Regions from separate parts of the Streptomyces sp. HUAS MG56 genome, predicted to be linked through region 1. Evidence: riboswitches for the same ligand, from Rfam matches in the RefSeq annotation. Region 1 holds a riboswitch; each other region holds the start of a gene.
The links. A riboswitch is a leader RNA that binds a small molecule or an ion and turns the genes downstream of it on or off. The one in region 1 is predicted to bind S-adenosylmethionine.

Region 1 (10,189 bases):
CGCTGAGGATGAGTTCGGCGGTGAAGACGACCTGCTCCAGCCCCCATTCCGTCAGCCGGCGGGCGCAGGCGGCGCGCACCGGGGCCACCGCCGCCGGGTCACGGGGCACCTCCCACTCGGCGACCTGATCCGGTCCGAGCCGGCGCGTGCGGGCCACCAGCAGCGCGATGTCGTCCCGGGGCCGGTCGGACAGCATGGCCTCCATCACCGCCGTGCAGGTGGCCTCCGGCGTGCGCGCGGGCCCGGTCAGGGCGTCGCGCAGGGCCGCCGTGCCGGCGTCCGGGTCACGGGTGCGGTCCTCGATCAGCCCGTTGGTGTAGAGCACCAGCCGGGCATCCTCGGGCACGGTGAGCTCGGTGGTCTCGACCGGCAGGCCGGCGCCGAGTCCCAGCGGCGGGGAGACGGACAGCCGGGGAAAGTCGACGGTCCCGTCGGGCCGGACCACCGCCGGTCCGGGGTGGCCGGCGCTGGCGACGGCCAGTCTCCCGGAGGTGGGGTCGTAGACGGCGTACTGGCAGGTCGCCCCCGTGATCACGTCCTGCTCGTGCTCCGCCGCGCCGGCCTCCTCGGCGTCGATCTGTGCCACCAGCTCGTCCAGCCGGCCCAGCAGCTCCTCCACGGGCATGTCCAGGCCGGCGAAGTTGTGCACGGCGGTGCGCAGCCGGCCCATCGTCGCCGCGGCGTGCAGACCGTGGCCGACGACATCGCCGACGACCAGCGCCACCCGGGTACCGGACAGCGGGATGACGTCGAACCAGTCCCCGCCCACCCCGGACTGGGCCGGCAGATAGCGGTAGGCGACCTCCAGGGCTGCCTGCTGGGGCAGTGCGCGGGGCAGCAGGCTGCGCTGGAGGGCGACGGCCATGGAGTGCTCGCGGGTGTAGCGGCGGGCGTTGTCGATGCACACCGCTGCCCGGGCGGCCAGCTCCTCGGCGAAGGACACGTCCTCGTCCTCGAACGGCGGGGATCCCCGCGCGCGCCAGTAGACCACCGCGCCCAGCACCACGCCGCGGGCGCGCAGGGGCACCGCGAGCATGGAGTGGATACCGTGCTCAAGGATCCGCCGGGCACCTTCGGGCTGCTGGGCCTGCCAGGCGCCGGCGGTGCCCAGGTCCCCGACGAGGACCGGGCGGCCCTCGGCCATCGCCACGCAGACGGGGTGGGCCGGGACGGGCCGGATCAGTTCGCCGACGGGGTGGAGGGGATGGTCCGCGTCGAGTCCCGCGACGGCGCTGCGGCGCAGCTCGGTGATCTCGGCGGGCGCACAGGCGATCTCCTCGCCGCGCAGGACCGGGTCCAGCAGATCGACGGTGGCGACGTCGGCGAACCGGGTCACCGCCACCTCGGCCAGTTCCTCGGCCGTGCGCTTCACGTCGAGCGTGGTGCCGATCCGCATTCCGGCGTCGTAGAGGGACTGCAGCCGTTCGCGTGCCACCTCCGCCCGGCCGGTGAGGGCCCGCAGCTCGGTGGTGTCCCGGAGCGTGACCACGCTGCCGCCCGGTCCGTGCGGTGCGGTGAGCCGCTTGCTGACCGCGAGCAGCCGGTCGGCCGCCAGGTACACCTCGTCGGTGGCGGGGCGCTCGGAGGCCAGCAGGTCGGCGAGGTCCTCGTCCAGCCCCAGATCGGTGATGTGCCGCCGCTCCGCGTCCGCCGGCAGGCCCAGCAGCCGTCGGGCCTCGTCGTTGGCCAGCAGCAGCCGGCCGTCACCGCCGACGATCAGCACTCCTTCGCGCACCGCGTGCAGCACCGCGTCGTGGTGCTCGTACATCCGGGTCATCTCGGTCGGCCCCAGGCCGCGGGTCTGCCGCCGCAGCCGCCGGCTCACCAGGGCCGACCCGCCCACGGCGACGACCAGGGCGGTGGTGGCGCCGACGAGGAGGACCGGCAGCTGCTGGTTCACCCGGTGCTGCACCCTCTCGACCCTGACGGGCACGGAGACGATGGCAATGACCGAACCGCCGGGATCCTTGACGGGCACCGCCGAGACCACGGAGAGCCCCAGTGCGCCCTGGAACGTACTCGTGAACGGCTGCCCGGTCGCCGCCGCCGCGTAGGGCCCGATGACGCGTTTGCCGACCAGGCGCGGGTCGCTGTGGGCGATGGTGATCCCGTTCAGCCCGTACACGATGACCGCGTCCACGCCGGTGGTCCGCTGGGTCGCCTCGACGTGCGGCTGCAGCGCCGCGGTCGGGTTCGCGCTGTTCAGTGCCGCCACGGTCCCCGGGGCGTTCGCGAACGTCTGCGCCACGGTGAGAGTCCGGTTTCGGGCGTCCGCCCGCACGTCGCGTTGCGCCTGCACGACGAGCGCCACCAGGGCGGCGGCGACGAGCAGCATCGCAACCGCCAGCTGGAGCAGGAAGACCTGACCCGCGAGGCTGCGCAGGCTCAGCAGCGAGCCCGACCGCCACGGCGCTACCGCCCGACGGCGCCGACCGGGCCGAGGGGTCCGCAGGGACGCATCGGACGCGCCGGACGCATCCTGCCCGGACTGACCGGAAACTCCGCTCATACCACCTTTCTATCGTTTCGAGGGGATGACCACGAAGCGGCGAGGGCGGACGGGTCTGCTCGGGGACGCCGTGACGACGGCGAGTGGATCACCGTGTCCGGACCGCCGAGGCGGTCCCGCTGGCGCAGGAGGGGACACGGCCGCCGGGGATCGCCGCGAGCAGCTCACGGGTGTACGCGTGGCGGGGGCGGGTGAACAGCTCTTCCGGAGGACCCGTCTCGACGACGCGGCCGGCCCGCATCACGGCGACCTGGTGCGCGATCTGGCGTACGACGGCCAGGTCGTGCGAGATGAAGAGGTACGCCACGCCCGTGTCGGCCTGCAACTCGGCCAGCAGGTCCAGGACTTGGGCCTGTACGGACACGTCGAGCGCGGAGACCGGCTCGTCGCACACCACCAGGTCGGGGGAGAGGGCGAGAGCACGGGCGACGGCCACCCGCTGACGCTGCCCGCCGGACAGCTCCGCCGGGCGGCGCTCCAGCGTGGCGGCCGGCAGCGCCACCCGGTCGAGCAGCTCGCGGGCCCGGTCGCGCCGGGAGAGGCGGTCGCCGACCCCGAAGGCGCGCAGCGGCTCGGTGATCACCTCGGCGACGGAGAAACGGGGGTCGAGCGAGGCGTACGGATTCTGGTAGACGAGCTGGGCGCGCCGGCGCAGCTGCCTCGCCCGGGCGCCTCGCGCGGTGGTGACGTCGGTACCGTCGAACAGCACCTGTCCGGCGGTCGCCTCGGCCAGCCGGAGCACCAGGCGGGCCGTGGTGGACTTGCCCGAGCCGGACTCGCCGACCAGGGCGAGGGTCCGGCCGCGGTGGAGGGCGAAGCTGACGTCGTCGACCGCGCGCAGGGTCCGGGGCCCGTCCCCGGTGCGGGGCAGCCTGAACTCCTTGACCAGGTTGCGCGCTTCGAGCAGGGGCGCGGTGTCCGCCCGCGGCGCGGGTACGGCCGTACGGGGCCGGGTGGTGGCCATGCTCGGGGCGCCGGCCAGCAGGTGGCGGGTGTACTCGTCCTGCGGGTCGGCGAGGATGTCGTGGGTCGGTCCCGCCTCCACCACCCTGCCCTGCTCCATGACCACCAGGCGCTGGGCCCGGTCGGCGGCGACGGCGAGGTCGTGGGTCACGAGCAGGACCGCGGTGCCCGACTCCTCGGTGAGGCGCTGGAGATGGTCGAGGATGACCCGCTGCACGGTGACGTCGAGGGCGCTGGTCGGCTCGTCGGCGATGATCAGTTCGGGCTCGGCGGCGACGGCGATGGCGATCAGGACGCGTTGCCGCATGCCGCCGGAGAGTTCGTGCGGGTACTGCCGGGCCCGGACGGCCGCATCGGGCAGCCCGGCCCGGTCCAGGACGGCGACCGCCTCGGCGGGGGCCGAGCGGCGGGTCGCCAGACCATGGATACGCAGGACCTCCGCGACCTGTTCGCCGATCCGCTTGACCGGGTTGAGCGAGACCGCCGGGTCCTGGGGCACCAGCCCGATCCGCGCTCCGCGCACCGTACGCAGCTCCGCCTCGGACAGTGCGGCGAGGTCGTGGCGGCCGAAGCGGATCGTGCCGGCGTCGATGCTGCCGTTGCCCGGCAGGAGCCGGGTGATGGCGTGGGCGGTCGTGCTCTTGCCGGAGCCGGACTCACCGACCACCGCCGTCACCTGCCCCGGCCGGACGTCGAGGTCCACGCCCCGGACGGCCGCGACCGCGCCGCCCCGGGTGCGGTACGACACGGACAGGCCGCGTATCTCCAGCAGTGGTGCGGTCACGTCGTCACCGTCCACGTCGTTCTCCCGTTCGGCGCGGTTTTCACGGTCACTGCGGTTCTCCCGTTCCTCGGTCATCGCTGCCGGGACCATTCGCCGTCCAGCGCGCGGGCGATGCGGTTGGCGGCCAGCACGGTCGCGGCGATCGCCAGCCCGGGCAGCGCGCTCAACCACCAGGCGTTGGCGAGGTAGTTGCGGCCGTCGGAGATCAACGTCCCCCACTCCGGGGCCGGCGGGGGCGCCCCGTAGCCGAGGAAGCTCAGCGCCGACACGGCCAGGATGGCGGAGCCGAAGTCGAGGGTGGCCAGGACGATCACCGGGCCCGCGGCATTGGGCAGCACATGCCGGCCCAGCACCGAGTACCAGCGGGCCCCGCACGACCGCGACGCCTCGACGAACACCGCCTGACGCACCCGGAGCACCTCCGCGCGAGCCACCCGGGCGAACGCGGCGACACTGGCGATGCCGACCGCGACCGCGACCTTCACCGTCCCGTATCCCAGCGCGGTGACGAGGGCCAGGGACAGGAACAGCGCGGGGATGGACAGGAGCACGTCGACGAAGCGCATGAGCACGTCGTCCACCCAGCGGCCCACGAACCCGGCGACCACGCCGAGCAGACCGCCGACGACGAACGCGACCAGCACCGCGATCAGCGTGGCCTTCAGGGACAGCTGGGCGCCGTGGACCACCCGGGAGAACACATCGCGGCCCAGCTCGTCCGTGCCGAACCAGTGGGCGCCGTTCGGGCCGCGGAAGTTCTGCGACGGCACGCCTCTCAACGGGTCCTGCGAGGTGAACAGGCCCGGCCGGAACGAGGCCAGTACCACCAGCACGAGGACGACCACCGACAGCAGCAGCCCCGGGCGGCGCACCACGAAGCGCAGCAGCCGACGCACGTCCACGCGGCGCCCCGGCCGGGGCCCCACCCCGACGCGGCGGGCCGGTCCCGGCGCCGCCTCGACCGCGTCGTCGACAAGGCTCCGGCTCATGCGGCACCCGCCCTTCCGCCCGAGGCCACCACGACCCGCGGGTCGAGCAGTGGATAGACCAGGTCGACGACCAGGTTGGTCGTCACGAAGATCAGCGACCCGAACAAGACCACCCCTTGGACCAGCGGAATGTCCTGGGCCGTGACCGCGGCCGCGGTCACCCGGCCGAGGCCGTCGCGGGAGAACACCGTCTCGACGACCACCGAACCGGCGATCAGCTGCCCCACCAGCAGACCGACGACCGTCAGCGCCGGCAGGGACGCGTTGCGCAGCGCGTGCCGCAGATGCACCCGCCACCGGCCGGCGCCCTTGGCCCGCGCGGTCTCCACAAACGCCTGATCGAGCGCCGTGAGCAGGCTCTTGGCAAGCACCTGGGCGACCTGCGCGCCGGTCGGGACCGCCAGCGTCAGGGCCGGCAGCACCAGCCCCCTCAGGCCGTCGTTGCCGAACGCCGGGAACCAGCGCAGCCGGAAGGAGAACGCCTCGACGAGCAGCAGCCCCACCCAGAACGTCGGGACGGACACCCCCAGCGGCGGCAGCGACAGCAGGAGCTGCCGCAGCCATCGCCGAGCGGTGTACGTCGCCACCAACGCCAGACCACCGCCGAGGACCACCGCGAGCAGCAGCGCCACGCCGGTCAGCTGGACGGTCTGCGGCAGCGCGTCGGCAAGCACCCGGGTGACCGGCCGGCCGGTCGCGACCGAGTCGCCGAAGTCCCCGCGCACCGCCCGGCCGAGGTACTCGGCGTACTGGACCGGTACCGGCTTGTCGAAGCCGTACTCGTGCCGCAGGGCGGCTGTCTGCCGGGGGTCGACCTGCCCCGAGTCCATTCCGGCACTGGCCATCGCCGTGACCGGGTCACCCGGCAGGTAGTCCAGCACCAGGAACGAGACCGTGTAGGCCGCCCAGAGCACCCCGACCGCCTGGGCGAGCCGTTTGATCACATAGCGGCGCACGGGCTAGCCGATCCAGGTGTCGTGCAGCTGGATCCGGCTGGAGGCGTCGAAGTCCAGGTCGTGCACCCTCTTCGAGACCCCCAGCTGGGTCTGCAGCTCCACCACCGGCGCGTAGTAGGCGTTCCGCACGATCAACTGCTCCGCCCGGGCGACCAGTTGCTCGCGTTCGGCCGGGGCCGTGGTCGTGGCCTGCGCCGACAGCGCCGTGTCCAGATCTCCCGCCGGCACGCGGTAGAAGTTGGCCAGCCCGGTGGAGAAGGAGCTGCGCAGGATGTCCGGGTCGGCACGGGTGCCGTTGCCCCAGGCCGCGTCGTAGTCGCCCGACTGGAGCGTCGGGGCGAACCGGGTGACCTGGAGCTGCTTGAGGGTCACCGCCACGCCGATGGCCTTGAGCTGCTGCTGGACCAGCTCCAGCGCGGGCTGGTTGGTGGCCGCGTTGGGGAACCAGTCGATGGTCAGGCTCAGCCTCCTGCCGTCCTTGGTCCGGATGCCGTCGCCGGCGGACTTCCAGCCGGCCGCGTCCAGCAGGGACTTCGCCTTCGCCGCGTCGAAGGCCAGATCCGGGCCGAGGCCGGTGTAGTCGGGCGTGGTGTGCGCGAGGATGCTGGTGGCCGCCCGGGTGCCGGTGGGGAACACCGTGTCGGCGATCTGCTGCCTGTCGATGCCGAACACGATCGCCCGGCGTACCCGCGCGTCCTTCAGCAGCGGTCGCGCGTTGTTGAACCCGAGGCCGAACACCACACCGGGATTGGCCCGCCGCTGGAGCGTGACCCGGCCTCCCCCGAGCGCCGCCTCGTCGGCCCTGCCGACGCTGCCGATCGCGTCCACCTGGCCGGACTGCAGACTGCCGGTGCGCACCCCCGCCTCGGGTACGACCTTGAACACCAGCCTGTCCAGGTACGCCTCGCCCTTCTTGCTCCACAGCGAGGAACCCCAGGCGTACCCGCTGCGCCTGGACAGGGTGATCGACTGGTTCTGCACGTAGCGCTGCAGCGTGAAGGGTCCGGAGCCGACCACTCCGGCACTGCACTTCTGCTGCGGTGTCCTGCGCACGCTCGCCGATGACTCGATTCCCAGCGAGTGTGTCGAAGTGGCCTGCAGGAACTGGGCGTTGGGCTTCCTGAAGGCCACCCTGACGGTGAGGGGGTCGACCACCGTGGTGCTCCTGACGCCGCTGAGGTAGCCCTCGGCCAGCGTGCCCAGCGCGCCGAGCTTCGGCACCGCGTCGAAGTTGTCCTTGACCACCTGCGCGGTCAGCCCGGACCCGTCGCTGAAGGTGACGCCCGACCTCAGGTGGAAGGTGAACGTGGTCGCGTCGGAGCTGATGTCCCAGCTCTTCGCCAGCCACGGCACGATCTTGCCGGTCCTGGGGTCCTGGTCCGTCAGGGAGTCCACGATCTGGCGCACCGAGTAGATGGTGTCGTTGCTGGCGACCTGCTGGGGGTCCACGCAGCCGGCGTCCGAACCCACCGCGAAGGTCAGGGTGCCGCCGGACCTCGCCCGGCCGCTGTCCGAGCCGGAGCCGGCGGTGCTCGACCCGCACGCGGTCAGCAGCACACTGGTGGTGAGAAGGGCGGCCAGCGCCGTCCATCGGGAGGATCTGACATCGGGAAGTGCAGTCACGGAGGGGTTTCTCCTACTCGTGTCACCAGGCACGGGGTCGCGTCCGAGGCACGGCCGCGCACAGGCGTGCGGCCCCGGCCGACAGGCGGAAACGGGGATCAGACGGAAACGGGGATCAGGCGCTGAGGGGGATCAGACGGAGACGGGAGCGGCGACGGCCGCTCCCGGCCGTCGACCGGCGGCGGGAAGGCCCGTCAGTCCTGACAGAAGGAGCTGGTCGAGCGCTTCAGGTCGATGTGGCGGCGGCGCGCAAGCCGGGAGAACACCATCGCGACGGCGAAGGAGGCACGGGGGTCGTCGCTGCGCCGCATGGCCCTCCTCCGTGTCTCCGGCCCGGTCAAGGGGCCACGCGCTTGCGGGGATCGTCGGTGATTCCGCCGGGCTTTCACCTGGAGCACCCCGCCGCGTGGGAGGGTTGCCGGCCAGCGAGCCAGGGCTTCACGCTGACACTCGATGCCGATCGCGATGCTACGGAGCGGTCTCGGCGTACGTCAATGCCGTCACCGGACGCCCTACGGCCGCCCGGCTCAGGATCCGCCGCGTTCGCGGGGAATCTTCTGACCTGCCTCGATCGCCACCGGCAGTCGGTTCTCGGCCGGTGGCAGCGGGCAGGTGGCCAGGTCCGTGTAGGCGCACGGCAGGTTCGCGGCGCGGTTGAAGTCCAGGACGACCGTGCCGTCGGCGGCGGGCGGCTCGACGGTCAGCACCCGGTTGGCGGCGTAGGTGGTGACCCCGGAGGTCGCGTCGGTGAACAGCACCATCAACCGGCCGGCACCCTGTCCGGGGAACGCGGTGAGGGACAGCTGACGCCCGTCCAGCTCGAACTCGACCCTGCCCGGAGCGTCGTACACGTGCTCAAGGCCCTCGACCGCGGCGCCCACGGTGGTCGGCCGCGGCTCGTCGAAGGGGACGTACCGGCCTGTCACCGCCCAGTGCGGGTCGGGGGAGTAGGCGGGCGTTCCGGTGAAGGCGGTACGCAGCGGCGCGTCCGGGTGCCGTGGGCGCACGATGTCGCTGCCGCCGCGCTTGGCGACCTCGATGACGGCGTCTCCCCAGACCGCGTCGACGCCGCCGCGCTCGGGAAGCACACCGAAGCGGTGTTCGCCCCGCACCGGCGCTCCGTCGACGACCAGTTCCTCGCCGTCGTCGAGGGTGACGACGACCCCGTCGGCGCCGGTGTGCCACGCCCCGGGCGCGTCGGGGAAGCGCCGCGGCCGGTCGTCGAGCCAGTGCAGGCCGGTGACCGCCAGGAACCCGTGCGGCGCGGCGAGCCGGGCCTCCTGGGCGCGGTACCAGTCCAGCCAGTTCTCGGTGAAGGCCTGGGGGTCTGCTGTGGTCGGTTCGGTGGTCATGGGTTCCCTGTCTCTTCTCGGTCGCGCGAGGCTCGTCCTCGCACAGGAGGGGACGGTGCCGGGCCGACGGCCCGACGGGCCTGCTCAGCCCGCCAGTTCGCCGAGGAGCGCCCAGGTGCGCCGGCGGTCGGCTTCTCCCGCGATCTCGGTGCCGGAGAAGACGACCTCGGTGGCCCCGGCGTCGCGGTAACGCCGTACCTCGGCTGCGACCGTCTTCTCGTCGCCGATCGCCGCCAGGTCGCCGGCCCGTTGGCCGCCGGAGAGTTCGACGACCCGTGCGTAGGACGGGATCTGTTCGTAGAACGCGAGGCTCTCGACGGCCTTCGCCCGCACCGCGTCCACGTCGTCCGTGACGACGCCGGGCACTAGGGCCACGACCCGCGGCGCGGGACGGCCGGCGGCCTCGGCCGCGGCGGTCAGGGCGGGAACGATGTGGTCCGCCAGGGCGCGCGGTCCCGCCAGATACGGCAGGATCCCGTCCGCCAGCTCACCGCTGACCCGCAGCGCCTGCGGCCCCATCGCGGCGACCAGCACGGGGACGCCGCCCTCCGCACCCGGCACGCGCGCCGGTACCGGAGTGGTGGCGGTGAGCAGCTCACCGTGGAAGTCGGCCGTACCGGTCCGGGTCAACTGCCGCAGTGCCGTGAGGAATTCACGCAACCGCGCGATGGGGCGTTCGAAGGGCAGGCCGAAGCCGGTCTCCGTCAGCAGTTTGGTGCCGAGGGCGAGACCGAGGTGGTAGCGGCCGTGGGTCGCGGCCTGGGCGGTCTGGGCCTGGCTGGAGACGAGCAGCGGGTGCCGGCCGAAGACGGGGATCGCGGAGGTGCCCACCTGCAGCGAAGGCACCGAGCGCCCGACGATCGCGGCGAGCTGGGGTGAGTCCGCGCCGAAGGTCTGGCCGAACCAGGCCGACCGCAGGCCGGCGGCCGCGGCCTCCTGGGCGAGCTGCACGGTGGCGTCGACCTGGTTCCGGGCGTCGGTCGCGTTGAGCGCTACTCCAACAGTCATGCCAG
Region 2 (10,189 bases), 5.3 Mb from region 1:
TAGGCGTCGCGGGCGTCGGTCGGCAGGGCGTCGAGCAGCTGCCGGGCCCTGGCGAGCTTCTTCTCCACGGTCCGCTTGTGCACGACGACGGCCCTGCGGCTCTTCTCCAGCTCGGCGAGCTTGCCGGCCGTCTCCGAGCGCTCCTGCGCGAGGTTCCGCAGCGCGGAGCTCAACTCCCGTAGCCGGCCCGCCTGTTGGACGTCGATGCGGTCGAGGGTGGCGGCCTTGTCGAGGTAGTCCTCGGGGTTGTCCGAGAAGAGCAGCGCGACGGTCGGGTCGAGGCCGCCGGACCGGTACTGCGCCCCGGCCAGCGCACCGAGCTGCTCGCGCAGGGAGTTGATGCGCGCCTGCTGCCGGGCGATGTGGTCCTGGGCGTCGTGCACCTCGCGGCGCAGCGCGTCGGTCTGCTCCTGGGCCTTGTCGAAGGCCTGGGTCGCCTGCTCGGCCTCCTGGTAGAGGCGGTCCACCTCGGCACGGGTGTCGGCGTGCGGTGCCGCATGCGCGGGTACGGCGCCGAGCGCGGTGGCTGCGGCGGACAGGACACACAGGGCGGCGGCGCCCCGGTGGAATCCGGAGGAGGCAAGGCGGCGGTGAGACCCCACGGCGGTCCTTCTGCTGGCGGACAGATACCGCTCCCCCGGCGCCTGGGGACGGGGAGGCCCCGGCGTCGGGGGAGCGCGCCAGACAGTAGCCGTACGCGAGGGGCCGGGCCAAAGACCCGGAAGGCGACATAGCGGGACACCCCGCCGCTGACGCAGGTCATCGGCGGGGCGAGGAGTCAGTTCCGGTTCCGGGGATTCGCCCGTTCGGGCGCCCGGCGTCCGCGTTTCGCAGCGGGTCCGCGGGGGTGCGCCGGGCTACTCGGCCCGGGCACCCGGAGGCATGATCAGACCCGGACGCCGAACTGGAACGGCATGTCGGAGATGGACTCGTAGCGGACCACGGCACCGGTGTGCGGGGCGTGCAGCACCTGGCCGTTGCCGGCGTACAGGCCGACGTGGTGGATGTCGCCGTAGAAGAAGACCAGGTCGCCGACCTGGAGGTCGCTCATGGAGCTGATCCGGGTGCCTATGGTGGCCTGCTCCTGCGAGGTGCGCGGGATGGAGACGCCGGCCTGGGCGTAGGCCCAGGAGGTCAGGCCCGAGCAGTCGTAGGAGGCGGTGCCGGTGGCGCCGTAGACGTACGGCTTGCCGATCTGCGACTGGGCGGCGGCGAAGGCGGCCCCGGCCAGGCCGGAGGCGGCCTTGCTGTTGCCGAGGTCGACCCGCGAGCTGGCGGAGCGGTCGGCGCGCTGCTGCTGGTCGGCCAGCTGCTGCTTCTCCTTGGCCGTCAGGGTGTTGAGCAGCTGCTGCGCGTCGGCGAGCTTGGCCTGGACGTCCTTCTTGTTCTGCTCCAGCTGGGCGCGGGTGGCGGAGAGGTCCTTGAGCTTCTCACCGGCCTCGGCCCGCTCCTGGGCCAGCTCGCGCTGTTTGTCCTGGATCTTCTTCAGCGCGTCGACCTGCTGGGCGCTCAACTGGTCGAGCGTGGAGGCCTTGTCGAGGAAGTCGTTCGGGTTGGACGACAGGAAGAGCTGGACCGAGGGGTCGATGCCGCCGGAGCGGTACTGCGAGGTGGCCAGCGAACCCAGGCTGTCGCGCAGCTTGTTGAGGTCCTGCTGACCCCGCGCGACATTGTCCTGGATGGTGGATATTTCCTTCTGCAGCTTCTGCTGCTTCTCCTTCGCCCCGTCGAACTTCTCGGAGGCCTGCTCGGCCTTCGAGTAGAGGTCGTCGACCTTGGCCTTGACCTGGTCCTTGCTGAGCTTCTGGCTCGGCGCGGCGTTGGCGGCGTTCGCGCTCAGCACGACGGCCGCGGCGGCTGCGGTGGTCAGCACGGTCACGCGGGCGCGACTCTGCTGCTTGGGTCGACGGTGGGACGCCACGAGGGACGAACTCCTTCGTGTGAGTGAGTGAGTGATCACCCGTTCGGAGGTTCGAGCCCTGACCCTAGTGACCCGCTCGTGATCAGTTCAAATCCCAACGGCAAAAAATCCCGTCACTCTATGCATTCTTTGCACACAATTCACGGGGCGTGAGACGGGGTTGACACTAGGTTGCGCAGAGATCATGCCAATTCGGGCATTGGGCATACCCGTTGAACCTTCAGGACAGTCGCTTCAGAAGCACCGCAGAAGCGACCGGTCGGGCACCCGCCTTGGCGACGCCGTCCGCCACCTCGCGGTCCGTGGAGGCGACGATGACCGGACGGCCCGGCGGTTCCGCGCGCACGAGCTGCCGGATCAGCTCGTCGGCCGTCACGCCCGGCTTCGAGAACAGCACCCGCACACCGCGCGGCGGTGCGAGCAGCACGGGCGCGGCCAGTTCGGCGCCGTCGAAGACACAGGTCACCTCGGCGCCGGTCTGCGCGGCGAGCGCCGAGAGCTGGCCGAGGAGCCGCAGCCGCTGCTTCTCCAGCGGCATCTGCGGATAGCCGGTCTTGGTGACGTTGTAGCCGTCGACCACCAGATGCGCCTGCGGCAGCGCGAGCAGCTGGTCGAGGATGGCCGGATCATGCTCGGACAGGGCCCGTGCCGCGATGTCCTTCGGGGTCATCCGGCCCGGCTCGACGGCGTCCACGGTCTCGGCCGGCCGTACGGACACCGGCGGCAGGGCGAGCTCGCGCCGCAGGCCCTGGGCGGCGTCCAGCAGGGTGTCCAGCAGCAGCCGCACCCGCATGTCCTCCACGCTGCGGCCCTCGCGGGCGGCACGCCGGGTGGCCTCCAGGGCCGTCTCCGCCTCGCCGAGCCGGGCCTTGAGCCGCCGCGACTCGCTCTCGGCGGCCGACACCTGCGTCTGCGCCTCGGCCCGTACGGCGTCCATCTCGGTCTGCGCCTTGCGCAGAGCGGCCTCGCCGCGCTTGACGTCGCTGTGGGCGGCCCGGAGCTTGCGGTGCAGCGACTCCGCCTCCTTCTTCGCCGACTCCAGCTCCGCGCGCAGCCGTTCGGCCTCGGCGCGGGTGTGCTCGCGGGCCTGCGCCAGCTCGGCGCGCAGCCGCTCCAGCTCGACCCGGCTCTCCTCGTCCGCCCGCTCGGCGTCCGCACGCTGGGCCTCCTCGCCGGCCGCGGCGACCAGCTTCACCCAGCCCGCGGGGCGCAGTACGTAGGCCGCGGCCGCCACGTCGAGCGGGTCCGCGGCCGGGGGCGGGGAGCCGGAGTCGAGGGCGCCGGTGAGCTCCGGCTGCGCCTCTCTGAGCTTCTCCCCGATCCGCTGCCGGAACAGCGGATCGGTCTCCAGCGCCGCCGCCATCGCGTTTCCGGCGAACTTGGCCCGGCGACTGGGGGTGAACCGGGCGTACTGCCGCAATTGGGCGGGCAGTTCGGACATGGTCAGGCCGCCGAAGCCGTCCGAGACGATCTGCACGACCCGTCGGCGCACGCCGTCGGGCAGCGGACGGTCAAGCACCTCGGCGGTGCCGTCGCCCGGCCCCCCGCCTGCGGTCTCCACCATCCGTCACACCCCAATGCCTCTACGGGGCCGTCTCCCTCTCAGGAGTCGGCGCCCGGCCTGTCCACGAGCTCCACCTGGTCCACCGCGTTGCACCAGCGGCAGCGCACCGATTCGATGGTCTCACTGACCACCTCGCGCTCCTCCACCGTCGGGTCGCCGGCCAGATCGAGATGGACGTACTCGACGACCTTCGACGAACGGGTCACGTCGAACCGGGTCAGGTTGCCGCACAGGGTGCAGCGCCACCGGGTGGTCGCGGTCGGCAGGGGAACCGTCATCGTGGCAGTCCGCTTCCTTACTCGTGCTCTTTTCCGCGCCGTCGGCCGACGCGTGTGGCCGTAACCCTACGGCCTGGCAGGGACTCGCCGCCCGCCCGTCCACGACGGCGAGGCGGTCTGTCGGCATGCATCCCGTTACGTCATGCTCTGTGTTCATGATCAGCGAGTGGAGCGCGACGGCCGGCCGGACTCTCAGAGCGGTGCGGAGCACCTCGGCACCCATCACCTACGGGCTCATCGCGCTGTGCAGCCTGATCTTCGTGCTGGGCCCGGCCTCCGGGTTCACCCCCGGCTACGGCTCCGGGGAGGCCCTCGCGGCCGCCCAGCAGGCCTACTTCCGGCACTGGGGCGTGGTGCCGGCCGAGTTGTTCGGCGGGCCGGCCCGCGAGATCCTCACGCCCGCCACGGCCCTGTTCGTCCACGGCAACTGGGTGCACCTGCTCGGCAACATGCTGTTCCTCTTCGTCTTCGGGGCGATGACGGAGGAGCGGATGGGCCGGATCGAGTTCACCCTGTTCTACGCCGGATGCGGCTACCTGGCCCTGCTCGGGTACGCGGTCGCCAACGCCGACTCCGCACAGTCGCTGGTGGGCGCCTCGGGTGCCATCTCGGCGGTCCTCGGCGCGTTCCTGTATCTCTTCCCCCGGGCCCGGGTGACCAGTCTGCTGCCGTTCCTCCTCTTCGTGCCGCTGCGGTTCCCCGCCTGGGTCGTGCTGCCGTTCTGGGTGGCGGTGCAGTGGGCGGCGGCGAGCCAGGCCTCCGAGGGGCCCGGGGTGGCGTATCTGGCGCACCTGGTGGGGTTCGGGCTGGGCTTCCTCTACGCGTGGGTGCGCTACGGGCGTGGGACTAGAGTGAAGTGCACCCCAGCTCCGGCCCCCGAGGGAGAGAACCAGCCGTGATCACCGCGATCGTCCTCATCAAGACCAGCGTGGACCGGATCCCCGAGATCGCGGAGCAGATCGCCTCGCTGGACTCGGTCAGCGAGGTCTTCTCCGTCACGGGCACGTACGACCTGATCGCGATGGTCCGGGTGGGCCGGCACGAGGACCTGGCCGACGTCATCCCCGGCCGGATCAGCAAGATCCCCGGCGTGGAGGCCACCGACACCCACGTGGCGTTCCGCACCTACTCCCAGCACGACCTGGAGGCGGCCTTCGCGATCGGACTGGACTCCTGACCGGCTGAAAGCCGCCTCGGAACGGGCGTACGAACCCTCACACCGCCGGCACGCAGCGGCCGTCCTGCGTGCGGTACGTCCACCGGGCGCCCTCGGTCACCAGTTCCCGCACGGCGGTCACGAAGCGCTCGACGTGCTCGTCGGGGGTGCCCGCGCCGAAGCTCACGCGGATGGCGTTGAGGGACTTCTCGCCGGGGGCCGCCTCGGGTGCGCCGCACTCGCCCTGGGTCTGGGGGTCGCTGCCGAGCAGGGTGCGGACCAGCGGGTGGGCGCAGAAGAGGCCGTCGCGGACGCCGATGCCGTACTCGGCGGAGAGCGCGGCGGCGAAGTGGGAGCTGTTCCAGCCCTCCACCACGAAGGAGATCACGCCGACGCGCGGGGCGTCGTCGCCGAACAGGGACAGCACCTTCACCTGCGGCACCGCGGCCAGGCCCGCGCGGACCTTCGCGATCAGGTGCTCCTCGCGGGCCACCAGGTTCTCCCAGCCGGCCTCGGTGAGCGCCTTGCAGGCCGACGCGACGGCGTAGGCACCGATGACGTTCGGGGAGCCCGCCTCGTGCCGGGCGGCGCTCTCGTGCCACTCCACGGCCACTCCCCCGTCCGGACGCCGGGTGACCGTGCGGCTCGCGCCGCCGCCCGCGAGGTACGGCTCGGCCGCGCGCAGCCAGTCCGCGCGGCCCGCGAGGACGCCGGAGCCGAAGGGCGCGTACAGCTTGTGCCCGGAGAAGGCGACCCAGTCGACGTCCAGGTCGCGCACGTCCACCGGGTGGTGCGGGGCCAGCTGGGCGGCGTCCAGGACGATCCGGGCGCCGTGGGCGTGCGCGGCGGCGGCCAGCTCGCGCACCGGCCACAGCTCGCCGGTGACGTTGGAGGCGCCGGTGACGCAGACCAGGGCCGGGCCGTACGGGTCGCGGTCGGCGAGGGCCCGCTCCAGGGTCTCGACCGCCTGGCGCGGGGTGCGCGGGGCGTTGAGGTAGGTGACCCGCGCGTCCTGCCAGGGCAGCAGGGAGGCGTGGTGCTCGGTCTCGAAGACGAAGACCTGGCAGCCGGCGGGCAGGGCACGGGCGAGCAGGTTGAGCGAGTCGGTGGTCGAGCGGGTGAAGACCACCTGGTCGTCGGCGCGGCAGCCGAGGAACTCGGCGACCGTCCTGCGGGCGTTCTCGAACAGGTCGGTCGAGAGCTGCGAGAGGTAGCCGGCGCCGCGGTGGACGCTGCCGTAGTACGGCGCGTAGGCGGCGACGTCGTCCCAGACGCGCTGGAGCGCGGGGGCGCTGGCCGCGTAGTCGAGCGCCGCGTAGGTGACCTCGCCACCGGTCACGAGCGGGACGGTGACATCCCGGCCCAGAACGGGCAGCGGGGCGCAAACGGACTGGTCGGCGGCAGCGGTGAAGACAGACATGGGTGGACTCCCGTGAGGACGTACGCCGAAGGAGCCGAAGAGGCCGAAGCAGCCACGGAACGGCGTACGGAAAGATGAGAAAAGGGGATGCGGAGGCGGGGCTCTGCGGCCCTATCGCATTCGCTTGCTCACGGAAGGCTCCCTCGAACGACCAGGACCCCTGGCCCCACACTCTCAGAAGTGTGCGAGGGGTCCGCGCTTGCCGTAGACCTCGCTGCCTACGACCTGGTCTTCACCCGGGGCACCCCGCCACGGACGGAGGGTTGCCGGACAGTCGGCCGGGGCCTCATGACTGTCACTCATGACCTGGTTCAGGAACCTACGTCAACTGATCGTCGTCCCGCAACCCTGGTCCGGATCGCGGGACGCCCGTCGTGACCGCTATGCGTTGGTCGCCGCCACCCAGCGCTCCAGCGCCCGCTTCGCCGCGCCCGAGTCGATCGACTCGACGGCCCGGGCCATGCCGGCGGCGAGCTGCTCGGCGAGCGGGATGTCCGTCGGGTTCAGGGCGACGAGGGCCGCCGCCGAGTTCAGTACGACGGCGTCCCGGACCGGGCCCCGCTCGCCGTCCAGCAGCCGGCGGGCCACCTCCGCGTTGTGGGCCGGGTCGCCGCCGCGCAGGGCCTCCACGGGGACGAGGTCGATGCCGACCTCGCGGGGGTCGAAGACCTCCTCGGTGACCTTGCCGTCCCGCACGACCCAGACATGGGACGTGGCCGTCGTCGTCAGCTCGTCCAGGCCGTCGTCGCCGCGGAAGACCAGCGCGGAGTTGCCGCGCTCCGCGAGCACGCCCGCGACGATCGGCGCCTCCCGCGCGACGGCCACGCCGACCGCCTGGGACCGCACCTTCGCCGGGTTGGTGAGGGGACCGAGCAGGTTGAACACCGTCCGGATGCCCAACTGGCCGCGGGCGGCGCCGACATGACGCAGCGCCGGATGGAACTTGACCGCGAAGCAGAAGGTGATGCCGGCCTCCTCGGCGACCTCGGCCACCCGCCGGGGCGTGAGGTCGAGGTTGACGCCCAGCTTCTCCAGGACGTCGGAGGCACCGGAGGCGGAGGAGGCGGCGCGGTTGCCGTGCTTCACGACCTTGGCGCCCGTACCGGCGACGACCAGCGAGGACATCGTGGAGATGTTCACCGTCCGCGCCCCGTCGCCGCCCGTGCCGACGATGTCGACGGTGCGGCCTGGCACCTCGATCACGTTCGCGTGCTCGTACATCGTGCGGACCAGGCCGGTGATCTCCTCGACCGTCTGTCCCTTGGCCCGCAGGGCCACCGCGAACCCGGCGATCTGGGCGTCGGTCGCCTCGCCGCGCATGATCCGGTCCATCGCCCAGGCGGTGTCGTCGGCGGACAGGTTCTCGCCGTTCAGCAGGCCGTTCAGCAGGGCGGGCCAGGAGCGGCCCGCCGCGGTGTCGCCTCCAGCGGGGGTCACAGCGCTCATGGTCGCTCCTGAGTGTCGTACCTGCGAAATCGTCGTCCGATCCCACCCTATCGGCCCCGGGACAGGGCGAAGGGCCCCGTCCGGCTTGCGGACGGGGCCCTTCGGCGTGGCGTGGCGACGCGGGGATCAGTGGTGGCCGTGGCCGCTCGTGATCTCCTTGTACTCGTCGACGGTCGGCTTCGGGATCTGGTTGTCCTCGCCGTAGTAGGCGTCGGACAGCTTGGCCCGCAGCTTCTCCGAGGTTCCGACCTTGCGCTGGACCCCGTTCTCGTCGACCACCGGACCGATGGCGGCCGGCTCGTACTGGTGGTGCGCGGTGAGCGTGTGCAGCTGCTCCTGGCTGAGCGGCTCGTGCACCTCGATGAACTCACCGTGCGGCAGCCGCTTGATGATGCCGGTCTCGCGACCGTGCAGCACCTTCTCGCGGTCGCGGCGCTGGAGGCCCAGGCAGATCCGCTTGGTGACGAGGAACGCCAGGACCGGTCCGACGAAGAAGAAGATCCGGACGAAGTAGGTGACGGCGTTGATCGACAGGTGGAAGTGCGTGGCCCACAGGTCGTTGCCGCCGCCGACCAGCAGCGTCAGGTACAGCGTCATCCAGGCGACACCGAGACCCGTACGGGTCGGGGCGTTGCGCGGGCGGTCCAGGATGTGGTGCTCGCTCTTGTCGCCGGTGACCCAGGACTCGATGAACGGGTAGACCGCGATCGCCACGAGGACCAGCGGGAAGATCACCAGCGGGATGAACACACCCAGGACGAGCGTGTGACCCCAGAGGTTGATCTCCCAGCCCGGCATGAACCGGATCAGGCCCTCGGAGAAGCCCATGTACCAGTCGGGCTGGGCGCCGGTGGACACCTGGTCCGGACGGTAGGGGCCCATGGCCCAGATCGGGTTGATCTGGGCGACCGCCGCGATGAACGCGATGACGCCGAAGACCAGGAAGAAGAAGCCTCCGGCCTTGGCCATGTAGACCGGCAGCAGCGGCATGCCGACGACGTTCTTCTCGGTCTTTCCGGGACCCGCGAACTGCGTGTGCTTGTGGTAGAAGACCAGGATCAGGTGGCCCACCATCAGGCCGAGCATGATGCCCGGCAGCAGCAGGATGTGGATCGAGTAGAACCGGGCCACGAAGTCGTGACCGGGGAACTCGCCGCCGAAGAGGAACATCGACAGGTACGTGCCGACGATCGGCACGGACAGGATCGCGCCCTCCATGAAGCGGACACCGGTGCCGGAGAGCAGGTCGTCCGGCAGCGAGTAACCGGTGAAGCCGGTGAACATGCCGAGGACGAACAGCAGGAAGCCGAACAGCCAGTTGATCTCACGCGGCTTGCGGAACGCGCCGGTGAAGAACACGCGCATCATGTGCACGAACATGCCGGCGAGGAAGATCAGCGCGGCCCAGTGGTGGATCTGCCGCATGAGCAGACCACCGCGCACGTCGAAGGAGATGTGCAGCGTCGAGTTGAACGCCTCGGACATCAGCTGTCCCTGGAGCGGGACATACGAGCCGTGGTACACGACCTCGTTCATCGACGGGTGGAAGAACAGTGTCAGATAGACACCCGTCAGGATGATGATGATGAAGCTGTACATGCACACTTCGCCCAACATGAACGACCAGTGGTCGGGGAAGATCTTGCGCATGTTGCTCTTGGCCAGGGAGTAGATCCCGAGTCGGCCGTCGGCCCAGTCGGCGACGCGCTCGCCGGCCGGGGCCTTCCCGCGTGCGCGGGGGGATTCGTTCGCTGCAGTACTCATCCGCGCTCCCAGAATGCAGGACCGACGGGCTCCTCGAAGTCGCCGAGCGCTTCGAGGTAACCGTCACTGTCCACGCCGATGCGCAGCTGCGGCAGGGCGTGGCCGGCGGGGCCGAAGATCACTCGGGCACCGTCGGAGAGGTCGAAGGTGGACTGGTGGCACGGGCACAGCACGTGGTGCGTCTGCTGCTCGTACAGCGAGATCGGGCAGCCGACGTGGGTGCAGATCTTCGAGAACGCGACGACGCCCTGGTGCGACCAGTCGAGCTCGCGCTTGTCCTTGATGTTCTCCGGCTGCAGCCGGACGATCATCAGGGCGGCCTTGGCGATCTCGTTCTGGAAGTCCTCGCTGGTCTCCTCCAGGCCGTCGGGCTTGGCGAAGGTGAGCGAGCCGACCGCAACGTCCTCGGGGCGCAGCGGCTGGTTCGTGTTCATGTTGACCAGGCGCTTGCCCTTGGCCCACATGGTGTGCCGCAGCTTGTCCTTCGGGGCCGGGCCGAGACCGCCGAGCAGGAAGACGCCGGAGAGCGGCACCATGGCCAGCGCGCCGAACATCGTGTTGCGGATCAGCTTGCGGCGGCCGAGGCCGGACTCGGCGGCACCCTGGCGGAAGTCGGCCATGACCTTCGCGCGTACCTCGG
Region 3 (10,189 bases), 3.8 Mb from region 1:
TGGCCCTGCGAGATCTCGAACTCCACCCGCTGCCCCTCTTCCAGGGTGCGGTAGCCGTCCATCTGAATGGCGCTGTAATGGACGAAGACGTCCGCACCACCGTCGACCGCGATGAAGCCGTACCCCTTCTCCGCGTTGAACCACTTGACGGTGCCCTGAGCCATGCCTAACTCCCCTATTACTGGCCCTTGCACAGATCCACACTTCGCGGACCCGGGTCAGACCTCACCCCCCATCGGTCGGGGGCGTGCGCCGGAACGCGTCGACCGCGGCTGAATGTATCTGTCCAACTGCCGTCTGCAACAGGTCAATCGGACGAGAAATCTGGACGACGACGGTCCGGAATCTGCCTAAAATACGGCCGAATTCAGGGCAAGTCGGGCCGTACAAAGTGGAACAAAAGCCGCAGAAAGCCCGCATAGTTTGGCTACTTCTTATCGGGCTCGCGGTGCGAAATCCCGAACCGCGACCTTCAGGTCCGGAACGCGTTCCCCAACTGTACCGCGCTCAATCACACTGAATGGCCCCCTCCGTTTCTCTCACGGGGGAGGCCATTCGATGAACAATCGGTAACCGAGATTACCGACGGTAATGATCAGCCGCCGGCGACCGCCGGAATGATGGAGACGCCCGCGCCGTCGGGGGTCGCGGTCTCCAAGCCCTGCTCGAAGCGCACGTCGTCGTCGTTGACGTACACGTTCACGAACCGGCGCAGCTTGCCCTGGTCGTCCAGGACGCGGGCGGCGATACCGGTGTGGTTCTTCTCCAGGTCCTCGATCACCTGGGCGAGGGTCGCGCCCTCGGCGGCGACCTCGGCCCGACCGCCGGTGTAGGTGCGCAGGATGGTGGGGATGCGAACGGTCACGCTCATGCGAGGCCAGCCTCTCGGAAGGAGTCCAGGGTCGGACGGATGGTGGCGGTGAGACCCGTGCCGGCCACCGCGTCGAGGGTCTTCAGGCCGTCGCCGGTGTTGAGGACGACCGTGGTCTTCGCCGGGTCCAGGACGCCGGCCTTGACCAGCTTGCGGGTGACGCCGACCGTCACACCGCCCGCCGTCTCGGCGAAGATGCCCTCGGTGCGGGCCAGCAGCTTGATCGCGTCGACGACTTCCTCGTCCGTCACGTCCTCCACCGCGCCGCCGGTGCGGCGTGCGATGTCCAGCACGTACGGCCCGTCGGCCGGGTTGCCGATGGCGAGGGACTTGGCGATGGTGTTCGGCTTCTGGGGGCGGACCACGTCGTGCCCGGCCTTGTACGCCGTCGACACCGGCGAGCAGCCCTCGGCCTGCGCACCGAAGATCTTGTACGGCCTGTCCTCGACCAGCCCGAGCTTGATGAGCTCCTGGAGACCCTTGTCGATCTTCGTCAGCTGGGAGCCGGAGGCGATCGGGATCACGATCTGGTCCGGCAGCCGCCAGCCGAGCTGCTCGCAGATCTCGTACGCCAGCGTCTTGGAGCCCTCGGCGTAGTACGGCCGCAGGTTGACGTTGACGAAGCCCCAGCCCTCGCCGGCCGGGTCGCCGATCAGCTCGGAGCAGAAGCGGTTCACGTCGTCGTAGTTGCCCTCGATGCCGACGAGCTCGCCGCCGTAGACCGCGGCCATGACGACCTTGCCCTGCTCCAGGTCGTGCGGGATGAACACGCAGGAGCGGAAGCCGGCGCGGGCGGCGGCGGCGCCGACGGCACCGGCCAGGTTGCCCGTGGAGGAGCAGGACAGGGTGGTGAAGCCGAAGGCGCGGGCGGCCTCCAGGGCCTGGGCGACGACGCGGTCCTTGAAGGAGTGCGTCGGGTTGCCGGAGTCGTCCTTGACGAACAGGCCGCCGGTGACGCCCAGTTCACGCGCGAGGTTGTCGGCCTTGACGAGCTTGGTCCAGCCGGGGTTGATGTTCGGCTTGTCCGCCACGTCGGCCGGGACGGGCAGCAGGGGGGCGTACCGCCAGATGTTCGCGGGGCCGGCCTCGATGCGGGCCCGCAGTTCCTCGGTGTCGTAGGCCGAGAAGTCGTAGGCGATCTCCAGCGGGCCGAAACACTCCTCGCACGCGAAGACCGGGCCGAGCGGGACACGGTGACCGCACTCGCGACAGCTCAGGGCCGCGGCCGGACCGAGGTCGACGGGGGAGGTGGAGGTGCTTGCAACTGTCTGCACAGCCATGGAGGCGAGGCCCTTTCTCCTCATCTTCCTCACGACGCATCTCGCCGTGAGACGGATTTGGCACCTTCCCTAGCCGGGAGCCTCGCCACGTCAACGTGACAAGAACCGACTGGAGGGTTGCCGGGGCTTCATCGGGCCGTGTCCCTCTGCCCCTCTGGATGAGCGGTATGCGGTTGTATGAGCAGTTGTACGCACGAGTCGTGCGCGCCCGCGCCCCCCGACATGCGATGGTCACCGGCGTTGTTCAAGACTGTAACCGAAGGCCAGGACAGTTGAGATAGTCGTCCGAACCGCGAGATGGATCACACAGTCACCACCTGTGATCACGAACAGTGAGGAGCCGCAGAGCGTGCTGGAAGAAGTAGAGCGCTGGCTGGCCACCCGCTCCTGGTCCGTGACCGATCGCCCGCTCCAGCGGATACTGGCCGCCAAGCAGCGCACGGGACAGACGATCAGCGTCGTGCTGCCCGCGCTCGACGAGGAGGAGACCGTCGGCGACATCGTCGCGGTCATCCGCCGCGAGCTGATGGAGCGGGTCCCGCTCGTCGACGAGCTCGTCGTCGTCGACTCCGGCTCCACCGACCGCACCTCCGAGGTCGCCGCCGCCGCGGGCGCCCGGGTCGTCCACCGTGACGCGATCCTGCCGCGCATCCCGGCCGTTCCCGGCAAGGGCGAGGTCCTGTGGCGCTCGCTCCTCGTGACCCGCGGCGACATCATCTGCTTCGTCGACGCGGACCTGCGCGAGTTCTCCGCCGACTTCGTCTCCGGCATCGTCGGCCCGCTCCTCACCGACCCCGGGATCTCGCTGGTGAAGGCCATGTACGACCGCCCGCTCGCCGGTGCCGCCGGGCAGGGCGGCCGGGTCACCGAGCTGATGGCCCGCCCGCTGCTCAACATGCACTGGCCGCAGTTGGCCGGCTTCGTGCAGCCGCTGGGCGGCGAGTACGCGGCCCGGCGCGGCCTGCTGGAACAGCTCCCCTTCCCCGTCGGCTACGGCGTGGAGCTGGGCATGCTGGTGGACGCGCTGCACCTGGTGGGCCTGGACGCCCTCGCCCAGGTGGACGTCGGGGTCCGCAAGCACCGGCACCAGGACGGGCAGGCGCTCGGCCGGATGGCCGCCGCGATCTACCGCACCGCCCAGCTCCGGCTGGCCCGCGGCCATCTGATCCGCCCCGCCCTGACCCAGTTCGAGCGGGACGAGGACGGCTTCGCGCCCCGGACGTACTCCGTGGACACGGAGGAACGGCCGCCGATGACGGAGATCGCGGAGTACGCCGAGCGCCGGGTGGCGTGACTTCGCCGGACTTCGTATACGGGCGGGGCGTCGTGCGTGGCCGTACGTTTGAGCGTTTCCGGGCCGGGCTAGGTTGAGGACCATGGCTTCCACGCACGGTGCCGAGGTGTTGGTCGCGTCCAATCGCGGCCCGGTTTCGTACACGCTCGACGCGGACGGCGAGGGCGGTTCGCTGCGGGCCAGGCGGGGCGGCGGGGGGCTGGTCTCGGGGCTGTCGGCCATCGGCCCGGACGCCCGTGCCGTATGGGTGTGCGCGGCGCTCGGCGACGGCGACCGGGAGGCCGTACGGCGGGCGGGCGGCGGGCTGCTGCCGGCCGAGGACACCGGCGGGCAGCGGGTGCGGATGCTGGACGTCGACCCGGCCGTGCACGCCGACGCGTACAACGGCATCGCGAACTCCGTGCTCTGGTTCGTCCACCACATGCTGTACCAGACCCCGCTGGAACCGGTCTTCGACGCGGAGTTCCACCGGCAGTGGGCGTCGTACGAGGCCTACAACCGCGCGTTCGCCGAGGCTCTGGCCGAGGAGGCCGCCGAGGGGGCGGCCGTGCTGGTGCAGGACTACCACCTGTGCCTCGCGCCCGGCATGCTCCGCGCGCTCCGCCCCGACCTGCGCATCGGCCACTTCTCGCACACCCCCTGGGCCCCGCCGGACTACTTCCGCCTGCTGCCCGACGACATCGCCGCCGCGCTGCTGCACGGCATGCTGGGCGCGGACCGGGCGGCCTTCCTGACCCGGCGCTGGGCGGACGCGTTCACGGCGTGCTGCACGGCGGTGCTGGGTCCGGACAGCCTCTCGGGTACGGCGATCGGGGTGCACGGGCTCGGCGCGGACGCGGACTTCCTGCGCGAGCGGGCGCACCGGCCGGACGTGACCGAACGGATGGCCGCGCTGCGGGCGGAGATCGGCGCGGGGCGCAGGACCATCGTGCGCGTCGACCGCACCGAGCTGTCCAAGAACATCGTGCGCGGGCTGCTGGCGTACCGGCAGCTGCTGGACGACCACCCCGAGTGGCGCGAGAACGTCGTCCACGTGGCGTTCGCGTACCCGTCCCGGCAGGACCTCGCGGTGTACCGGGACTACACGGCCGAGGTGCGGCGGGTCGCGGACGACATCAACTCCCGCTACGGGACGCCCGGTTGGACCCCGGTCGTGCTCCACGTCAAGGACGACTTCGCGCGCTCGCTGGCCGCGTACCGCCTCGCCGACGTGGCTCTGGTCAACCCGATCCGGGACGGCATGAACCTGGTCGCCAAGGAGGTGCCGGTGCTCTCCGAGGAGGGCTGCGCGCTGGTGCTGTCGCGGGAGGCCGGGGCGTACGAGGAGCTGCGCGCGGACGCGTTCACGGTGAACCCCTACGACGTGCTGGAGACCGCGCGCGCCCTGCACGAGGCGCTGTCGCTGCGGCCGGAGGAGCGGGCGGAGCGCGCCAAGAGACTGGCGGCGGCGGCCACCGCGCTGCCTCCGGCCCAGTGGTTCATGGACCAGTTGCGGGCGCTGGAGGAGCTTCAGCCCGGCTGATCGGCACCCGGCTGATCGGAGCCCAGCTGGTCGGCGAGGGCGCGCAGCAGGTGTACGACACCGGCGGGGCCGTCGACGACCAGGTCGGCCCGCTCCGCCAGTTCCGTGACCTCCGTGCTGCCGCTGCACACCAGCAGGCCGGGGACGCCGTCGGCGCGGAGGCGTTCGACGGTGGCGTAGGCGGGCAGGTCGCCGAGGTCGTCGCCGGCGTAGAGGACCGGGCCGGCGCCGGTCCTGCGGACGTGCTCGGCGAGGGCGACGCCCTTGTCCATGCCGGGCGGGCGCAGTTCCAGGACCAGGCGGCCGGGTTCGACGACCAGGCCGTGGCGGGCGGCGAGGTCGGTGAGGGGGGCGCGCAGGGCCTCGAAGGCGGACTCCGGGTCGGTGGCGCGGCGGGTGTGCACGGCGACGGCCCGCCCCTTCTCCTCGATCCAGGTGCCGGGCCAGGCACCGGCGCGGTCCAGGACGCCGGGCAGTTCGGCGCGGACGGCGGCGACGCCGGGGTGCGGGGCGGGGGCGGTGACCGTGCCGGTGACGGCGTCCCAGCGTTCGGCGCCGTAGTGGCCGAGGACGGTGAGGTGGTCCAGTCCCGGGACACCGGCGAAGCCGCCGTAGCGGACGGCGACGCCGGCGGGGCGGCCGGTGATCACGGCGATGGAGGCGACCTTGGGGGCGAGCCGGGCGAGGGCCGGTACGGCGTCGGGGTGGGCGCGGGCCTGCTCGGGGTCGGCGACGATGGGGGCGAGGGTGCCGTCGAAGTCGAGACCGACGATCGCGGTGCGCGGCTTCGCGAGCAGAGCGGCGAGTCCGTCCCGGCCGAGCTGGGTCTGCGGGGTCGGCAGAGGGTCCATGGACCGACACTATCCAGCTCGGCCCGCCCTCACTCCTGGGACTCGGCCCCAGACCCCGCCACGGGCTCCGTCCCTGGCCCCCGCCTCGCCCACCCTCCCCCACGCTCGGCTGCGCTCGCGCGGGGGGACCCCCATCCCGACTCGGTCGGCCGGAAAGGCACCCCGCCTCGCCCACCCGCCGAGCCTGCCAGGACCGCACGCGACCGCGGGTCCGTCGTGACTGGTCGCGCCCACGCGGCGGCAGCCGCATGTCAGACACAGCCCCACGCCCCTCACCTCTCGGCCGACCGAGTCCGGCGGGTGGGTGGGCAGAAGTCAGCGGGACGAGCGGTGCTGGTCGCGGACTCGGCGCAGGCGGTTGACCGTCACCGGGTCGTGGGCCAGGGCGCGCTCGTCGTCCAGGAGGGCGTTCAGGAGTTGGTAGTAGCGGACCGGGGCCAGGTCGAGTTCCTCGCGGATGGCCCGTTCCTTAGCGCCGGGGCCGGCGAAGCTCCGGCGCTCCAGGGCGAGGATCGACTTTTCCCGGGTGCCCAGTTCCATGGAGTCACCGTAGCGCTCAGTTCTTGGCGCTGCTGTCCGCCGCCGTGGCCGTCGCCTGGAGCCGGGTGAGGACGCCGGAGGGGTCGCCGTTGGGGGCGACGGCCTGGCCGATGTTCTGCTTCACGGCCGCGGCGACCGCCGCCCAGGACGTCTTGCCGACCGGGTACAGCTCGGAGGTGGGCAGCTGCTCCAGGAAGGGGTGCAGGGCCTTGTCGGGGGCGGCGTCCGACTCGCTCATCGCCGTCGAGGCGGAGCCCGTGACCGGCAGCAGCCCGTAGTCGCGGGAGAAGGCCAGGACGTTCTTCTCGTTGTACACGAAGTTCAGGAAGTCGCCGATCCGGTCGCGGTGGCCGTTCTGCTTGAACGCCATCATCCAGTCGGCCACGCCCATCGCGGCCCGCGGCTTACCGGTGCGCCCCGGCATCGGCACCATCCCGAACTGCACGCCCTTCTGCTGTGCCTGCTGGATCAGCGTGGGGTGCCCGTTGAGCATGCCGACCTGGCCGTTCGCGAACGCGGCGAAGGCGTCCGCGCGGTTGAGCCTGCCGGGCGCGACCGGCCCCGTCAGGCCCTTGCCGACCAGGTCGTCCTTGAGCCAGGTGAAGGTGTCCACGTTCTGCGCGGAGTCGATGGTGTAGGTGCCGACGTCGTCGGTGTAGCCGTTGCCGCCGTTCTCGGAGCCGGACCCGCTCAGCAGCCACTGCATCGTCTCCGCCTGCGCCTCCTCGGGCCCGAGCGGCAGCGCGACCGGGTACGTCACGCCCTTGTCCTTGAGCGCCTTGGCGTCCGAGGCCAGCTCGTCCCAGGTGGTGGGCGGGGTGGTGATGCCGGCCTTGGCGAAGAGGGTCTTGTTGTAGAAGAGCACGCGCGTGGAGGCCCCGAAGGGGATGCCGTACTGCGTGTGGTTCCACTGCCCCGCGTCGGAGAGCTGGGAGAGGAAGTCGGCCTGCGTGCGGATGGAGAGCAGGTCGGAGGCCGGGTAGAGCTTGCCGGCGGCGGCGTAGTCGGCGTAGGCGCCGATCTGGGCGAGATCGGGAGCGTGGCCGTCGGCCACCATCGCCTTCACCTTGGCGTCGACGTCGTTCCAGGAGTAGACGCTGACCTCGACCTTCACCCCGGAGTGCTGGGCCTCGTACGCCTGGACAACGCTGTCCCAGTACTTCTTGGAGCTGTTCGCGGGGGAGTCTCCGTAGTCGGCGGCGACGAGTCTCAGGGTCACGCCGGACGAACCCGTGCTCCCGCAGCCCCCCAAGAGCACTGTCATGCCCATGGCAGACACTACCGCGACCGTTCCTGCCGTACCCCGACGCACCCTCAACGCCCCAACCCTGCCGTCTGACCGTTCAATATATGGACACATAAGGTCTACACCACGTGAGTGGACTAGACCTCTCGCGGGTACGAGGGCCACACTAGGGCCGTGGTGAGACATGTCATCGCCCTCGACGTGGGCGGTACCGGGATGAAGGCCGCCCTCGTCGGCGACGACGGCGAGCTGCTCCACCGCGCCCGCCGCGCCACCGGCCGCGAGCGCGGACCGGACGCGGTGGTGGCGACGATCCTCGACTTCGCCGCCGAACTGCGCGCGTACGGCGTCGAGCACTACGGCACCCCCGCGCGCGCCGCCGGCATCGCGGTCCCCGGCATCGTCGACGAGGAGCGCGGCATCGCCGCCTACGCCGCCAACCTCGGCTGGCGCGACGTACCCCTGCGCGCCCTGCTCGCCGAGCGGCTCGGCATCCCCGTCGCCCTCGGGCACGACGTGCGCACCGGCGGGCTCGCCGAGGGCCGGATCGGCGCGGGCAAGGGCGCCGACCGGTTCCTGTTCGTGCCGCTCGGCACCGGGATCGCGGGCGCCATCGGCATCGACGGCCGGGTCGAGGCGGGCGCGCACGGCTTCGCCGGCGAGATCGGCCACATCGTCGTACGGCCCTCCGGCACCCCCTGCCCCTGCGGGCAGCACGGCTGCCTGGAGCGGTACGCCTCCGCGTCCGCCGTCAGCGAGGCCTGGGCGGCGGCCTGCGGGGACCCGGACGCGGACGCGGCCGACTGCGCGAAGGCCGTCGCGTCCGGCGACCCGAACGCCGTCCGGGTCTGGCAGCGGGCGGTGGACGCCCTGGCCGACGGCCTGGTCACCGCGCTCACCCTGCTGGACCCGGGCACGCTGATCATCGGTGGCGGTCTGGCCGAGGCGGGGGAAGTGTTGTTCTCACCGCTGCGCGACGCCGTCCGGCGCCGGGTCACCTTCCAGAGACTGCCGGCCGTCGTCCCCGCCGCCCTCGGCGACACGGCGGGCTGCCTGGGCGCGGGCCTGCTGGCCCGCGACCTGCTCACCACCACCACTTCTACGACTCCGGAGGTAGGCGCCTGATGGCTCCCAGCTTGGTTCTCACAGGTGCTCGGGTGGTGCTGCCCGGCGGAGTGGTGGACGACGGGCGCGTGTCCGTGGAGGGTACGAAGATCACGGCGACGGCCGCCGAGAGCGCCCGGGCCGTCGACCTCACCGGCCACTGGGTCCTCCCCGGCTTCGTGGACATCCACAACCACGGCGGCGGCGGAGCCTCCTTCTCCGGCACGGCCGAGGACATCCTCAGGGCCGTCCACGCCCACCGCACCCACGGCACCACCACCCTGGTGGCCTCCACCGTCACCGACGAGATGGACCTGCTGGCGACGCAGGCCGGGCTGCTGAGCGAGCTGGCCGAGCAGGGCGAGATCGCCGGCATCCACTTCGAGGGGCCGTTCATCTCGCCGTGCCGCAAGGGCGCGCACTCCGAGGAGCTGCTGCGCGACCCGGACCCGGCCGAGGTCCGCAAGCTGATCGACGCGGCACGCGGCAAGGCGAAGATGGTCACCCTCGCCACCGAACTGCCCGGCGGCGTCGACTCCGTGCGGCTCCTCGCCGAGCACGGCGTGATCGCGGCCGTCGGACACACGGACGCGACGTACGAGCAGACGGTCGAGGCGATCGACGCGGGCGCCACGGTCGCCACCCACCTCTTCAACGCGATGCCCCCGGTCGGCCACCGCTCCCCCGGCCCGATCACGGCCCTGCTGGAGGACGAGCGGGTCACGGTCGAGCTGATCAACGACGGCACGCACCTCCACCCCGCCGCCCTGGAGCTGGCCTTCCACCACGCGGGCGCCTCCCGCGTCGCCTTCATCACGGACGCGATGGACGCGGCCGGCTCCGGTGACGGCCGCTACCTGCTCGGCCCGCTGGAGGTCGAGGTCAGCGAGGGCGTGGCCCGGCTGGTGCACGGCGGTTCGATCGCGGGCTCCACACTGACCCTGGACCGCGCGTTCCAGCGGGCGGTGACGATCGACCGGCTGTCCGTCGAGGACGCGGTGACGGCCCTGTCCGTCAACCCGGCCCGGCTGCTCGGCCTGTCCGACCGCATCGGCTCGCTGGAGCCCGGCAAGGACGCGGACCTGGTCGTGTTCGACGCCGACTTCGCCCTCAAGGGTGTGATGAGGCGCGGCGAATGGGTGGTGGTACCGCCCCAACTGGCGTGATCTGCCCGTCTTTTCCCCGAACGGCGGCCGACTCCTGACTGGGCCGGCCGCCGACTCTTTGGCATGATCGGGCCCCGGCGGACGATGACGGGCGCGACGACAGGCGCGGGGAACTTCGAGGGAGGCGGCCCGGATGATCCTCACGGTCACGCTGAACACCGCTCTCGACCTGACCTATCGCGTCCGGTCGCTGCGGCCGCACGCCTCGCACCGGGTCTCGGAGGTCATCGAGCGGCCGGGCGGCAAGGGCGTGAACGTGGCCCGGGTGCTGGCCGCGCTGGGGCACGAGGTGACGGTCACGGGCTTCGCGGGCGG

Region 2: another riboswitch for S-adenosylmethionine. It lies ahead of AC4OXY_RS17335 (aminotransferase class V-fold PLP-dependent enzyme); the one in region 1 lies ahead of AC4OXY_RS41300 (putative leader peptide).
Region 3: another riboswitch for S-adenosylmethionine. It lies ahead of thrC (threonine synthase); the one in region 1 lies ahead of AC4OXY_RS41300 (putative leader peptide).

The regions. Positions count from the first base shown of each region.
Region 1 covers NZ_CM178722.1:8,929,799-8,939,987, forward strand. Annotated here, with positions in the region: gene AC4OXY_RS41275 (SpoIIE family protein phosphatase) at 1-2,509, opposite strand, end outside; gene AC4OXY_RS41280 (dipeptide ABC transporter ATP-binding protein) at 2,598-4,331, opposite strand; gene AC4OXY_RS41285 (ABC transporter permease) at 4,328-5,245, opposite strand; gene AC4OXY_RS41290 (ABC transporter permease) at 5,242-6,201, opposite strand; gene AC4OXY_RS41295 (ABC transporter substrate-binding protein) at 6,205-7,824, opposite strand; gene AC4OXY_RS41300 (putative leader peptide) at 8,019-8,135, opposite strand; SAM riboswitch class IV at 8,169-8,282, opposite strand; gene AC4OXY_RS41305 (DUF1684 domain-containing protein) at 8,352-9,176, opposite strand; gene AC4OXY_RS41310 (LLM class F420-dependent oxidoreductase) at 9,261-10,184, opposite strand.
Region 2 covers NZ_CM178722.1:3,640,284-3,650,472, forward strand. Annotated here, with positions in the region: gene AC4OXY_RS17305 (C40 family peptidase) at 1-602, opposite strand, end outside; gene AC4OXY_RS17310 (C40 family peptidase) at 887-1,921, opposite strand; gene AC4OXY_RS17315 (NYN domain-containing protein) at 2,142-3,485, opposite strand; gene AC4OXY_RS17320 (hypothetical protein) at 3,524-3,763, opposite strand; gene AC4OXY_RS17325 (rhomboid family intramembrane serine protease) at 3,919-4,662, shown strand; gene AC4OXY_RS17330 (Lrp/AsnC family transcriptional regulator) at 4,659-4,940, shown strand; gene AC4OXY_RS17335 (aminotransferase class V-fold PLP-dependent enzyme) at 4,978-6,339, opposite strand; SAM riboswitch class IV at 6,530-6,646, opposite strand; gene trpD (anthranilate phosphoribosyltransferase) at 6,721-7,785, opposite strand; gene qcrB (cytochrome bc1 complex cytochrome b subunit) at 7,912-9,549, opposite strand; gene qcrA (cytochrome bc1 complex Rieske iron-sulfur subunit) at 9,546-10,189, opposite strand, start outside.
Region 3 covers NZ_CM178722.1:5,097,468-5,107,656, forward strand. Annotated here, with positions in the region: gene AC4OXY_RS24065 (cold-shock protein) at 1-164, opposite strand, end outside; gene AC4OXY_RS24070 (MoaD/ThiS family protein) at 596-871, opposite strand; gene thrC (threonine synthase) at 868-2,151, opposite strand; SAM riboswitch class I at 2,169-2,316, opposite strand; gene AC4OXY_RS24080 (glucosyl-3-phosphoglycerate synthase) at 2,501-3,445, shown strand; gene AC4OXY_RS24085 (alpha,alpha-trehalose-phosphate synthase (UDP-forming)) at 3,528-4,967, shown strand; gene otsB (trehalose-phosphatase) at 4,955-5,818, opposite strand; gene AC4OXY_RS24095 (DUF3263 domain-containing protein) at 6,134-6,358, opposite strand; gene AC4OXY_RS24100 (extracellular solute-binding protein) at 6,375-7,628, opposite strand; gene AC4OXY_RS24105 (ROK family protein) at 7,782-8,729, shown strand; gene nagA (N-acetylglucosamine-6-phosphate deacetylase) at 8,729-9,874, shown strand; gene AC4OXY_RS24115 (1-phosphofructokinase family hexose kinase) at 10,008-10,189, shown strand, end outside.